2 linked regions of the Cupriavidus taiwanensis LMG 19424 genome follow. The protein of the gene in region 1 interacts with the protein of each later gene in a pairwise test. Links are inferred from orthologs where the notes say so. Each region holds a gene or a part of one and is shown in the gene's direction. Other genes may lie near its edges. The genes, in order: nth and aceE.

Evidence for each region.
Region 2: the proteins of nth (region 1) and aceE interact in binary tests that used the Escherichia coli proteins (3 or more experiments, as listed by UniProt). The link is inferred for Cupriavidus taiwanensis LMG 19424 from one-to-one orthologs.

Annotation. Positions count from the first base shown.
Region 1 is NC_010528.1:1,155,277-1,161,257, reverse strand. The notes cover bases 1,550-4,480. They hold nth (endonuclease III), read left to right. Parts: upstream 1,550-2,658; coding sequence 2,659-3,303; downstream 3,304-4,480. Other genes in these bases: RALTA_RS05370 (flavin-containing monooxygenase), read left to right, coding at 4,024-4,480; RALTA_RS05375 (TetR/AcrR family transcriptional regulator), read right to left, coding at 3,272-3,937; rsxB (electron transport complex subunit RsxB), read left to right, coding at 1,841-2,662. Outside these bases: RALTA_RS05395 (polyhydroxyalkanoate depolymerase), read left to right, coding at 1-841; RALTA_RS05390 (TetR family transcriptional regulator), read right to left, coding at 896-1,531; more of RALTA_RS05370, read left to right, coding at 4,481-5,583; RALTA_RS05365 (alpha/beta fold hydrolase), read left to right, coding at 5,580-5,981. UniProt on the Escherichia coli protein: DNA repair enzyme that has both DNA N-glycosylase activity and AP-lyase activity. The DNA N-glycosylase activity releases various damaged pyrimidines from DNA by cleaving the N-glycosidic bond, leaving an AP (apurinic/apyrimidinic) site.
Region 2 is NC_010528.1:1,329,774-1,336,087, forward strand. What follows is about bases 1,337-4,600. They hold aceE (pyruvate dehydrogenase (acetyl-transferring), homodimeric type), read left to right. Parts: upstream 1,337-1,712; coding sequence 1,713-4,400; downstream 4,401-4,600. Other genes in these bases: aceF (dihydrolipoyllysine-residue acetyltransferase), read left to right, coding at 4,568-4,600. Also shown: RALTA_RS06190 (PAS domain S-box protein), read right to left, coding at 1-1,237; more of aceF, read left to right, coding at 4,601-6,256. UniProt on the Escherichia coli protein: Component of the pyruvate dehydrogenase (PDH) complex, that catalyzes the overall conversion of pyruvate to acetyl-CoA and CO(2).

The DNA of each region.
Region 1 (5,981 bases):
GATCGACGCCCGCATGGTGCCGGTCGAGGAAGGCGCCTTCCACCTGTCGGACTACATCTACTACATCCAGGAATTCATCCGTCATATCGGCGCCGAGAACCTGCATGTGATCTCGGTATGCCAGCCCACGGTGCCGGTGCTGGCCGCCATTTCGCTGATGGCGTCCGCCGGCGAGAAGACGCCGCGCACCATGACCATGATGGGCGGCCCGATCGATGCGCGCAAAAGCCCGACCGCGGTCAACTCGCTGGCGACCAACAAGTCCTACGAGTGGTTCGAGAACAACGTCATCTACACCGTGCCGGCCAACTATCCCGGCCACGGCCGCCGCGTCTACCCGGGCTTCCTGCAGCACGCCGGCTTTGTCGCGATGAACCCGGACCGGCACCTGTCCTCGCACTATGACTACTACCTGAGCCTGGTCGAGGGCGATGCCGACGACGCCGAGGCGCACGTGCGCTTCTACGACGAGTACAACGCGGTGCTCGACATGGCCGCCGAGTACTACCTGGACACCATCCGCGAGGTGTTCCAGGAATTCCGCCTGGCCAACGGCACCTGGGAGATCGACGGCAAGCCGGTGCGTCCGCAGGACATCAAGAGCACGGCGCTGATGACGATCGAGGGCGAGCTGGACGACATCTCCGGCGCGGGCCAGACCGCCGCGGCGCACGACCTGTGCGCCGGCATCCCGAAAAACCGCAAGCAGCACCTCAATGCCGTGCGTTGCGGCCACTACGGGATCTTCTCGGGCCGGCGCTGGCGCGAGGACATCTACCCGCAGCTGCGCGACTTTATCCGCAAATACCACCAGGCCCCGGCGGCCGTGGCCAGCAAGTAAAAGACAAACGCCCGCGCAAGCGGGCGTTTCTGTCTGGGCAGCGTTGCCGGCGGCTCATGGCTTCTTCAGGTAGCTCAGCAGCATGTCCGTGTGCAGTTCGGCAAAGCGCTCGTGCTCCTGCTGCGATGCCACGTCGCGGCCGATCACGGCGCTGATGGTGTAACGGTTCGACAGCACGTAGTAGCCGAGCGCGGAAATGGTCAGGTAGAACTGCGGCACGTCGATCTGGTCGCGGAACAGTCCCTGCTGCTGGCCGCGCCGGATCACGTCGGCGAGCACGTCGACCACCGGATTGATCAACTGCTGCAGCTGCGCGGATTTCTTCAGGTGCCGTGCCTCGTGCAGGTTTTCGCTGTTGACGAGGCGGATGAACTCGGGATGCTCGTAGTACCAGTCCCAGACGAAGCGGGCCAGCGTGCGTACGCCCTCGACCGGGTCTTCGTCGACCAGGTGCAATTGCTCTTCGGCGGCGCGGAAGTTAGCGTATTGCTTCTCCAGCACCGCCAGGAACAGGCCCTCCTTGCTGCCGTAGTAGTAATACAGCATGCGCTCGTTGGTCTCCGCGCGCCGGGCAATCTGGTCGACGCGGGCGCCGGCCAGACCACCCTTGGCGAATTCCTCGGTGGCCGCAGCGAGGATGCGTCGGCGCGTCCCTTCCGGGTCGCGTTTGGTCTTGGGCTCTGTTGACATGGAGTGTGGTTGATCGTTGCGCGGATTATGGCACAGGCCGGAATGCGGCAATCCGGCCGCGCGACGCGCATCATCGCCGTTTCTGTCCGCCGGCGAAATCGGGGATAATCCTTGCGGCGCGAAAACCGCAGGGTCCGCAGAGACTCCGGTGCCGCCGGGGCCGCCAGCACATTGTCCGCCCCGTAAGGGCCGCCGTTATGTCGCCAACCGCTCACAGCACCGCGCAAATTTGGCGCTCTGCCGGTGGCCGGCGCCGCGCTGGCGCGGCTTTTTGATCCGCTCTTGTCCCCTAGATTGCTGTCCGTTGTCGTGAATCCCGCCGTCAAGTCCCTCGCCGACCGTATCGAGGCGCTGCTGCCACAGACCCAGTGCACCAAGTGCGGCTTCAGCGGCTGCCGCCCCTACGCCGAAGCCATGGCCAGCGGCGAGGCCGCCTGCAACCGTTGCCCGCCGGGCGGCGCGCAAGGTATCGAGCGCCTGGCCGCGTTGCTGGGCACCGAGCCCCTGCCGCTCGATCCCGAACGCGGCACCGAGCAGCCGCGCGCCGTCGCCCGCATCGACGAGAGCCTGTGCATCGGCTGCACGCTCTGCATCCAGGCCTGCCCGGTCGACGCCATCGCCGGCGCCGCCAAGCAGATGCATACCGTGATCCCCGACCTGTGCACCGGCTGCGACCTGTGCGTGCCGCCCTGCCCGGTCGACTGCATCGACATGGTGCCGGTTACCGGCACGCGCACCGGCTGGGACGCGTGGTCGCAGGCGCAGGCCGATGCCGCGCAGGCACGCTACCTGGCGCGCACGGCGCGGCTGGTGCGCGAGCGCGAAGAAAACGACGCACGCCTCGCCGCCAAGGCCGCCGCCAAGCTTGCCGCGGTTCAGGCCGAAGCGCCCGAGAACGATGCCGAGCGCGCCGCGCAGGAACGCAAGCGCGCCATCATCCAGGCCGCGATCGAACGGGCGCGGCAGAAGCAGCAGGCCGCGCGGCCGCGCAATACCGAGAACGTGTCGGCCGCGGTGCAGGCCCAGATCGACGCCGCCGATGCGCGGCGCGCGCGCGCCGGGCTGACGCCGGGGCAGGACGATCCCAATACTGGCCAGGACCCGGCTACCGACCGGAAACAAGAACCATGAACGCTGCCAAGTGCCGTGCCATCTTCGAGACACTGCGCGAAGTCAACCCGGCCCCGGCCACCGAACTGGAGTACAGCTCGCCGTTCGAGCTGCTGATCGCCGTGCTGCTGTCGGCGCAGGCCACCGACGTTGGCGTGAACAAGGCCACGCGCCGGCTGTTCCCGGTCGCGCATACCCCGCGGCAGATGCTGGAGCTGGGCGAAGCTGGCCTGAGCGAATACATCAAGACCATCGGCCTCTACAAGACCAAGGCCAAGCATGTGATCGAGACCTGCCGCATCCTGGTCGAGCGCCATGGCGGCAAGGTGCCGGCGCAGCGCGAAGCGCTGGAAGCGCTGCCGGGCGTGGGCCGCAAGACCGCCAACGTGGTGCTCAACACCGCGTTCGGCCAGCCCACCATCGCGGTCGACACGCATATCTTCCGCGTCTCGAACCGCACCGGCCTGGCGCCGGGCAAGAACGTCGACATCGTCGAGCAGAAGCTGCTCAAGTGCGTACCGCATGAATTCCTGCACGACGCCCATCACTGGCTGATCCTGCACGGGCGCTACGTGTGCAAGGCGCGCAAGCCGGAATGCTGGCATTGCGCCATCGAACCGCTGTGCGAGTTCAGGGAGAAAACCCCGGCACCGCAGCTGTAGCCGCTACCTCCCCGGGCTCGTGCGCCAGCACCATCGCCAGCTGCAACGCGGTGCGCGCCACGACGTCGACATCGGGGGTGTAACCGTGGCGGATCCAGCGCACGGCAAGATGGACCACCCCGCCCGCCACGCCTGCCGTCAGCAGCGGGTCATGCTGGCGCCCTGGCGGCAGCAGCGCTTGCGCGAGCAGGCCGCCAAACTCGTCCAGCGAGTCGGCCAGCGCGCCGTCGACCAGCTTGCTGACACCGCGGATCTCTACCAGAAACACCCGCGCCGAACGCGGTTCGCGCTGCAGTGCGCCGAAATAGGCCCGCAGCATCGCCAGCGCCCGTTGCGGGCCGTCGTTGCCGGCCGCCTCGCCCGCCTGCGCCAAGGTGTGCAGCAGGCGATGGGTCACCGTTTGAAACGATGCCAGCAGCAAGGCCTCGCTGTTGGTGAATGACTCGTAGAAATAGCGTTCGGTCAGGCCAGCGGCCTCGCACACGGCCTTGACCGTGGCGTTCTGGTAACCGCGCTCGCCATAGACCTGCACGGCCGCGGCGATCAGTTGCGCGCGGCGCTGAGCGCGGCGCTCTTCGGCTTCGGCGCCGCGATAGCGGCGCGCGGGAGTCAGCTCGGGGGTCATGCGCGCCATTATGACATTCCCTATTGTCAGAAAACTTGCGGGATCGCTTCTGACAACCTATGTTGTCAGAAGTGTCACTCGACCGGATGCCTCCCATGCGTGAAGCCAGTTCCGATGACGCAGTTCTCGATGTGCTGATCGTCGGCGCCGGCCTGTCCGGCATCGGTGCAGCGCGCCAGCTGCAACGGCGCTGTCCGGGCAAGCGCTACGCCATCCTCGAGGCGCGCGACGCCATCGGCGGCACCTGGGACCTGTTCCGCTACCCGGGCATCCGCTCGGATTCGGACATGTACACGCTGGGCTACCGCTTCAAGCCCTGGCGCGGCGCCAGGGCGATCGCCGACGGCCCCTCGATCCGCGCCTATATCCGCGAGACCGCTGAAGAAACCGGCATCACGCGCCATATCCGCTTCGGCCACCGCGTGGTCGGCGCGGCGTGGGACAGCGCCGACGCTTGCTGGACCGTCGAAGCCGAACGCAGCACTGACGGCAGCCGGCTGCGATTGCGCGCACGCCTGCTCTATGTGTGCGCCGGCTACTACAGCTATGCCGAGGGCCACCGTCCCGCGTTCGACGGCGAGGACCGCTTTCGCGGCCGCATCGTGCACCCGCAGTTCTGGGACGAGTCGCTCGACTACGCCGGCAAGCGCGTGGTGGTGATCGGCAGCGGCGCCACCGCGGTCACGCTGGTGCCGGCGATGGCCGCCAGCGCGGCGCACGTGACCATGCTGCAGCGCTCGCCCACGTATATCGTGACGCGCCCAGGCGAGGACGCCATCGCGCGCACCCTGCGCCGCGTGCTGCCCGAACGGCTGGCCTACACCGCCACGCGCTGGAAGAACGTGCTGCTCGGCATGACCTTCTTCCAGCTGGCGCGGCGCCGGCCGGAACGCGTCAAGGCACGCCTGGTCGGCATGGCCGCGGCGCAGTTGCCGGCGGGCTTCGACGTGGCGACGCATTTCACGCCGCGCTACAACCCCTGGGACCAGCGCCTGTGCCTGGTACCCGACGGCGACCTGTTCCGCGCCCTGCGCGAGGGCCGCGCCTCGGTGGTCACCGACACCATCAAACGCTTCACCGAAAACGGCATCGAGCTCGCCAGCGGCAAGTCGCTGGACGCGGATATCGTGGTGACGGCCACCGGGCTCAAGCTGAACATGCTGGGCGACATGGCGCTCACCGTCGACGGCCAGCCGCGCCGCCCCGCCGATTGCCTGGCCTACAAGGGCATGATGCTCAGCGACGTGCCCAACCTGGTGCTGGCCTTCGGCTACACCAACGCCTCGTGGACGCTCAAGGCGGACCTGACGGCCGAGTACGTGTGCCGCCTGCTGCGCCACATGGACCGCCACGGCCACCGCATCGCCGTGCCGCGCGCGCCCGCCGCGGTGCAGCCCACGCCGTTTCTGGATTTCACCTCGGGCTATGTGCAGCGTGCCGCGGGCGTGCTGCCACGGCAGGGCGACCGCAAGCCGTGGCGCGTGCACCAGAACTACCTGAAGGACCTGCTGACGATCCGGCATGGCCGCATCGCCGATGGCGTACTCCAGTTCGGCGCCCCGCCGGCCGCCGTGCCGGCGCCGCGGGGGCCGCGCAGCCACCAGGACGCCACGGGGGGCAACACGGCGGTGGCCGCCAGCGAGGTGCAGCCATGACGGTCATCCTGGCCAGCCTGGCCGTGTTGACGGCCCTGATCCTGCTGTCCGGCGCCGCGCTATGGCTGTACACCTGGCGTACCGCCCGCCGCATCGAAGCGGCGATGCCGCCGTCGGGCCGCTTTGTCGACGTGCCCGGCGCGCGGCTGCATGTGGTGGAGCGCGGGCAAGGCCCGGCGCTGCTGCTGGTGCATGGCCTGTCGGGCCAGCTCGAGAACTTCGGCTACGGCATGATCGCGCCGCTGGCAGAGAGCTTCCGCGTCGTCGCCGTCGACCGCCCCGGCGCCGGCCATTCCACGCGCATGCCAGGCAGCCCCGCCGACCTGCCCGCGCAGGCCGACGCGCTCGCCGCGCTGTGCGACAAGCTGGGCCTGGAACGTCCGCTGGTGGTGGGCCAT
Region 2 (6,314 bases), 170 kb from region 1 along the record:
TCAGGTCGATCTGCTTCTGCATCTCCTGCTGGTCGTTGGGCGGCCAGTAGGGGAAGGGCGGCAGGCGCCCGACCAGGTCGTTCTCCTGCCAGCCGGTCATGCGGCAGAACGCAGGGTTGACGTAGGTGATGCGGCCGTTCAGGTCGAGCGCGCGCAGGCCGATCAGCATCGAGTTTTCCATCGCGCGCCGGAACGAGGTCTCGGCCAGCAGCGCGCGCTGCGCCTCGGAGCGGCGGCTGGTATGCCGCCACATGCTCCACAGGCTCCACAGCAGGAAGCAGGACAGCCCCACCACCAGCCACAGCAGCATGTTGTTGGGCAGGTTCGAGGCCGGCGGGTAGGCATCGGCGCGCAGCGACAGCGAATGGCCCGGCGGGTCGAGCAGCACCTCATACGAGAGCGCGTTGCCCGGCACCGGCCGCAGCGAGGTGCTGGCGCGGGTCTGGTTGTTCTTGTCGATCAGCGAGAAGCGGTAGCGCTCGGTCAGCTCGGGCGGCAGCAGGTGGGTCAGGATGCCGTTGATCGAATACAGCGCGCCCAGCGTGCCGAGGAACTCGTTGTCGCGCACGATCGGCACTTCCATCAGCATGAAGCTGTCGCCGCGCTCGTTGACCAGCGGGCGCGAGTAGACCACGCGCTGGGTCTCGCGCGCGGCATCGAAGGTGTCGAGCACTTCGGGCTCGAGCGGCTGGTCCTGGCTCTCGCGCAGGCGGCTGGCGAACTCTGATGTCGACGGCAGCGACCAGCGGCCCCGCTTGGTGGCGTCGAGCCAGTTGATGAAGACGATCTCGGGGTTCTCGCGCAGGATCTCCTGCGCCGCGGTGCGGTAAGCGCCTTGCTCCAGCTGCGCGGCGGCGATGTCGCGCGCCAGCGAGGCCAGCTGGTCCTGGTTGCTCAGCAGCGAGAGCCGCACGCGCTGCTGCGCCCACGCCGCGTCGCGGTACAGCGCGTCGCGCTGCTGCTGGCGCTCGGTCTCGTGCAGCGACCACAGGATCACGCCCATCGCCACGGTGAAGAGCACAATGGCAACCAGCGGGATGAACATGAACCAGCTGGTGGCCACAAGGTTGCGCCAGCGCAGCCACCACAGGCCGCGCGGCGGCGCCACCGGGACGCCGTCGTCGGAGCCGAGCGCTTCGATCGGCCCAAGGCCCGCCGCCGGGGAGGGCGCATGCGGGACATGCGCGGACTCGCCGCCCGCGGCCTTGGCTGTACCCGACGCATCGGAAGGAAGCATGGCGGCGCGCAGGCTGCGGAAAAGACGATCGAGGCGGTTGGAAAACGGCATGGGAGGGATTGACGGCTGACCGACCAGTGTACCGAGATTATTGCGGTGCGTCGCTTGGGGAAAGCGCCAATGAAATCCCGGCGCCGCATGCCGGCGCCGCCAGGGCGGCGACACGCGCCATGCCCTTTCGGCAGTGCTTCTTTGTGCGCTGCCACATAATTCCACATTATAAAAAACGATATCGCAATTTGAAAATTTCGCTTGTGCTCGACTTTCGGCTTCCATAGAATCGGACCGACCCAAGAATGCGGGCGGTAGCCATGCGCCTGCCGCGCGGAGAAACCGGAACAGGTTTCCCGGCGGCGGCTCCGATGCAAGGCGGCAATGGCACCGATCCTCCGCAAGTCGGTGCGAGTCATACGTTGAGTCGTGTCCGGCGCGCCAGCGCGGACGCGGAAGCCAAGAATTCACCCAGGAGACAGTCATGTCCGCCGTACCAGAGCAGATCCTCGGCGCCTCGAGCGCCAACGACGCCGATCCCCAGGAAACCCATGAATGGCTCGACGCCCTGCAGGGCGTGCTGGCCGCGGAAGGCCCGGAGCGCGCCGCGTTCCTGATCGACAAGCAGATCGAATACGCTCGCGTGAACGGCGTGACCCAGCCGTTCCACGCCGAGACGCAATACATCAACACCATCCCGGTCGAGCAGCAGGCCCGCATCCCCGGCGACCAGGACATCGAGCACCGGATCCGCTCGTACACCCGCTGGAACGCCATGGCGATGGTGCTGCGCGCGAACAAGCACACCAATGTCGGCGGCCATATCTCGTCGTTTGCCTCGGCGGCCACGCTGTACGACGTCGGCTACAACCACTTCTGGCGCGCCCCGTCCGAGCAGAGCGGCGGCGACCTGGTCTTCGTGCAGGGCCACTCGGCACCGGGCGTGTACTCGCGCGCCTTCCTGCTGGGCCGCCTGACCCAGGACCAGCTCGACAACTTCCGCCAGGAAGTCGACGGCAAGGGCATCTCGTCGTACCCGCACCCGTGGCTGATGCCGGACTTCTGGCAGTTCCCGACGGTGTCGATGGGCCTGGGCCCGATCATGGCCATCTACCAGGCCCGCTTCATGAAGTACCTGGACAGCCGCGGCCTGGCCAAGGCTGGCGACCGCAAGGTCTGGGCTTTCCTGGGCGACGGCGAGACCGACGAGCCGGAATCGCTGGGCGCGATCGGCATGGCCGGCCGCGAGAAACTCGACAACCTGGTCTTCGTCATCAACTGCAACCTGCAGCGCCTGGACGGCCCGGTGCGCGGCAACGGCAAGATCATCCAGGAACTGGAGTCCGAGTTCCGCGGCGCCGGCTGGAACGTGATCAAGGTGGTGTGGGGCAGCAAGTGGGACGCACTGCTGGCGCGCGACACCAAGGGCCTGCTGATGAAGCGCATGATGGAATGCGTAGACGGCGAGTACCAGACCATGAAGGCCAAGGACGGCGCCTACGTCCGCGAGCACTTCTTCAACACGCCCGAGCTCAAGGCGATGGTCGCCGACTGGTCCGACGAGGACATCTGGCGCCTGAACCGCGGCGGCCACGACCCGCACAAGATCTACGCCGCCTACAAGGCCGCCAGCGAGCACAAGGGCCAGCCCACGCTGATCCTGGCCAAGACCATCAAGGGCTATGGCATGGGCGACGCCGGCCAGGCCATGAACGTCGCGCACCAGCAGAAGAAGATGCCGGTCGACGCGATCCGCAAGTTCCGCGACCAGTTCAATATCCCAGTCGCCGACGACAAGCTCGAAGACGTGCCGTACCTCACCTTCGAGGAAGGCTCGAAGGAACTGGAATACATGCGCCAGGCGCGCATGAACCTGGGCGGCTACCTGCCGGCGCGCCGCCAGAAGGCCGAAGCGCTGCAGGTGCCGGAGCTGAAGGCGTTCGAAGCCCTGCTCAAGGCCACCGGCGAAGGCCGCGAAGTGTCCACCACCATGGCCTTCGTGCGGATCCTGAACACGCTGCTGAAGGACAAGCAGATCGGCAAGCACGTGGTGCCCATCGTCCCGGACGAGTCGCGCACCTTCGGCATGGAAGGCCTGTTCCGCCAGGTCGGCATCTGGAACCAGGAAGGCCAGAAGTACGTGCCGGAAGACCATGACCAGCTGATGTTCTACAAGGAATCGCAGACTGGCCAGGTGCTGCAGGAAGGCATCAACGAAGCCGGCGCCATGTGCGACTGGATCGCCGCCGCCACGTCGTACTCGACGCACGGCGTGCAGATGATCCCGTTCTACATCTACTACTCGATGTTCGGCATCCAGCGTATCGGCGACCTGTGCTGGGCCGCCGCCGACATGCGCTCGCGCGGCTTCCTGCTGGGCGGCACCGCCGGCCGCACCACGCTGAACGGCGAAGGCCTGCAGCACGAAGACGGTCATTCGCATGTGTTCCACGCCGTCATCCCGAACTGCATCTCGTACGACCCGACCTTCCAGTACGAACTGGCGGTGATCATGCAGGACGGCCTGCGCCGCATGTACGCCGAACAGGAAGACGTCTATTACTACCTGACGGTGATGAACGAGAACTACGAGCATCCGGAAATGCCGGCTGGCGTAGAGCAGGACATCGTCAAGGGCATGTACCAGTTCCGCAAGGGCGTCGAGAACAGCAACGCGCCGCGCGTGCAGCTGCTGGGCTCGGGCACGATCTTCCGCGAGGTGATCGCCGCCGCCGAGCTGCTGAAGAAGGACTGGGGCGTCGAGTCCGACCTGTGGGGCTGCCCGAGCTTCACCGAACTGGCGCGCGACGGCCAGGCCGCCGAGCGCTACAACCTGCTGCATCCGGCCGAGACCCAGCGCGAAGCCTTTGTCACGCAGAAGCTGAAGTCGGCCCGCGGCCCGGTGATTGCCTCGACCGACTACGTGCGCGCCTTCGCTGAGCAGATCCGTCCGTACGTGCCGCGCCGCTACGTGGTGCTCGGCACCGATGGCTTCGGCCGCTCGGATACGCGCGAGAAGCTGCGCCACTTCTTCGAAGTGGACCGTTACTGGGTCACGCTGGCCGCGCTCAAGGCGCTGGCCGACGAGGGCGCGATCGGCCGCGACAAGGTTGCCGAGGCGATCAAGAAGTACAACCTCGACCCGAACAAGCCCAACCCGATGTCGGTCTGATCCGGCAGCCTGCACCCACCCCCGCAGTACGGCAACGCCGTGCCGCGGGCGCCTCGGGCCGAGTCCCGACGGCGCCTTGCGGCACGGCGGCGTGACAGAAGCGGGCGGCGAAGGTAATCTCGCCGCTTGCGGATGTCGCGCGTGCCGGCCTGCCCAGGAGACACTGAATGAGTCAAGCGATTGAAATCAAGGTGCCGGATATCGGCGACTATGACGCCGTCCCCGTCATTGAAGTGCATGTGAAACCCGGCGACAGCATCAACGCGGAAGACGCGCTGGTGACGCTGGAGTCCGACAAGGCCACCATGGACGTGCCGTCGCCGCAGGCCGGCGTGGTCAAGGACGTCAAGATCAAGGTTGGCGACAACGTGGCCGAAGGCTCGGTGCTGGTGATGCTGGAGCCGGCCGGGCAGGCCGCTGCCGCACCTGCCGCCGCACCTGCAGCCGCGCCCGCACCGGCTCCCGCGCCGGCACCTGCCGCAGCCGCTCCGGCCCCTGCGCCCGCTCCCGCTCCCGCTCCCGCTCCCGCCGCGGCGCCGGCCGCCGCTGGCGGCACCATCGAAGTCAAGGTGCCCGATATCGGCGACTACGACGCCGTTCCGGTAATCGAAGTCCACGTCAAGCCGGGCGACACCATCAGCGCAGAAGACGCGGTGGTGACGCTGGAATCGGACAAGGCCACCATGGACGTGCCTTCGCCGCAGGGCGGCGTGGTCAAGGAAGTCAAGGTCAAGGTCGGCGACAACGTGTCCGAAGGCACGCTGCTGCTGATCCTGGAAGGCGCGGCCACCGCCGCTGCTGCCGCACCGGCCGCTGCCGCCGCGGCACCGGCTGCCGCTGCCAGCGCGCCCGCTCCGGCGCCGGCGCCTGCCGCCGCGCCCGCGCCGGCCGCTGCGCCGGCTGCCGCGCCGGCCCCTGTCGGCGCAACCGGCAAGGCCGCCCACGCCAGCCCCTCGGTGCGCAAGTTCGCGCGCGAGCTGGGCGTCGATGTCTCGCGCGTGCCGGGCACCGGTCCCAAGGGCCGCATCACCCAGGAAGACGTGCAGAACTATGTCAAGGGCGTGATGACCGGCCAGGCCGCCGCGCCGGCCCAGGCTGCCGCGGCCGGCGCCGGTGGTGGCGAGCTCGGCCTGCTGCCGTGGCCGAAGGTCGATTTCACCCGCTTCGGCGAGGTCGAAAGCAAGGCCCTGTCGCGCATCAAGAAGATTTCGGGTGCCAACCTGCACCGCAACTGGGTCATGATCCCGCACGTCACCAACCATGACGAAGCGGACATCACCGACCTGGAAGCCTTCCGCGTGCAGCTGAACAAGGAAAACGAGAAGGCCGGCGTCAAGGTGACCATGCTGGCGTTCATGATCAAGGCCACGGTCGCGGCGCTGAAGAAGTTCCCGAACTTCAATGCTTCGCTCGACGGCGACAACCTGGTGCTGAAGAAGTACTTCAACATCGGCTTCGCCGCCGACACCCCGAACGGCCTGGTTGTGCCGGTGATCAAGGACGCCGACAAGAAGGGCGTGCTCGAGATCAGCCAGGAAATGAGCGAGCTGGCCAAGCTGGCGCGCGACGGCAAGCTCAAGCCCGACCAGATGCAGGGCGGCTGCTTCTCGATTTCGTCGCTGGGCGGCATCGGCGGCACGTACTTCACGCCGATCATCAATGCGCCCGAAGTGGCCATTATGGGCGTGTGCAAGTCGTACATGAAGCCGGTGTGGGACGGCAAGCAGTTCGCGCCGCGCCTGACGCTGCCGCTGTCGCTGTCGTGGGACCACCGCGTCATCGACGGTGCCGAGGCGGCGCGCTTCAACACGTACTTCGCGCAACTGCTGGCGGACTTCCGCCGCATCCTGCTCTAAGCGGGGTGGCGCCGCGCGGGCAGGGCAACAGCCTGGCCCGCGCGGCGCGCCACGCGCA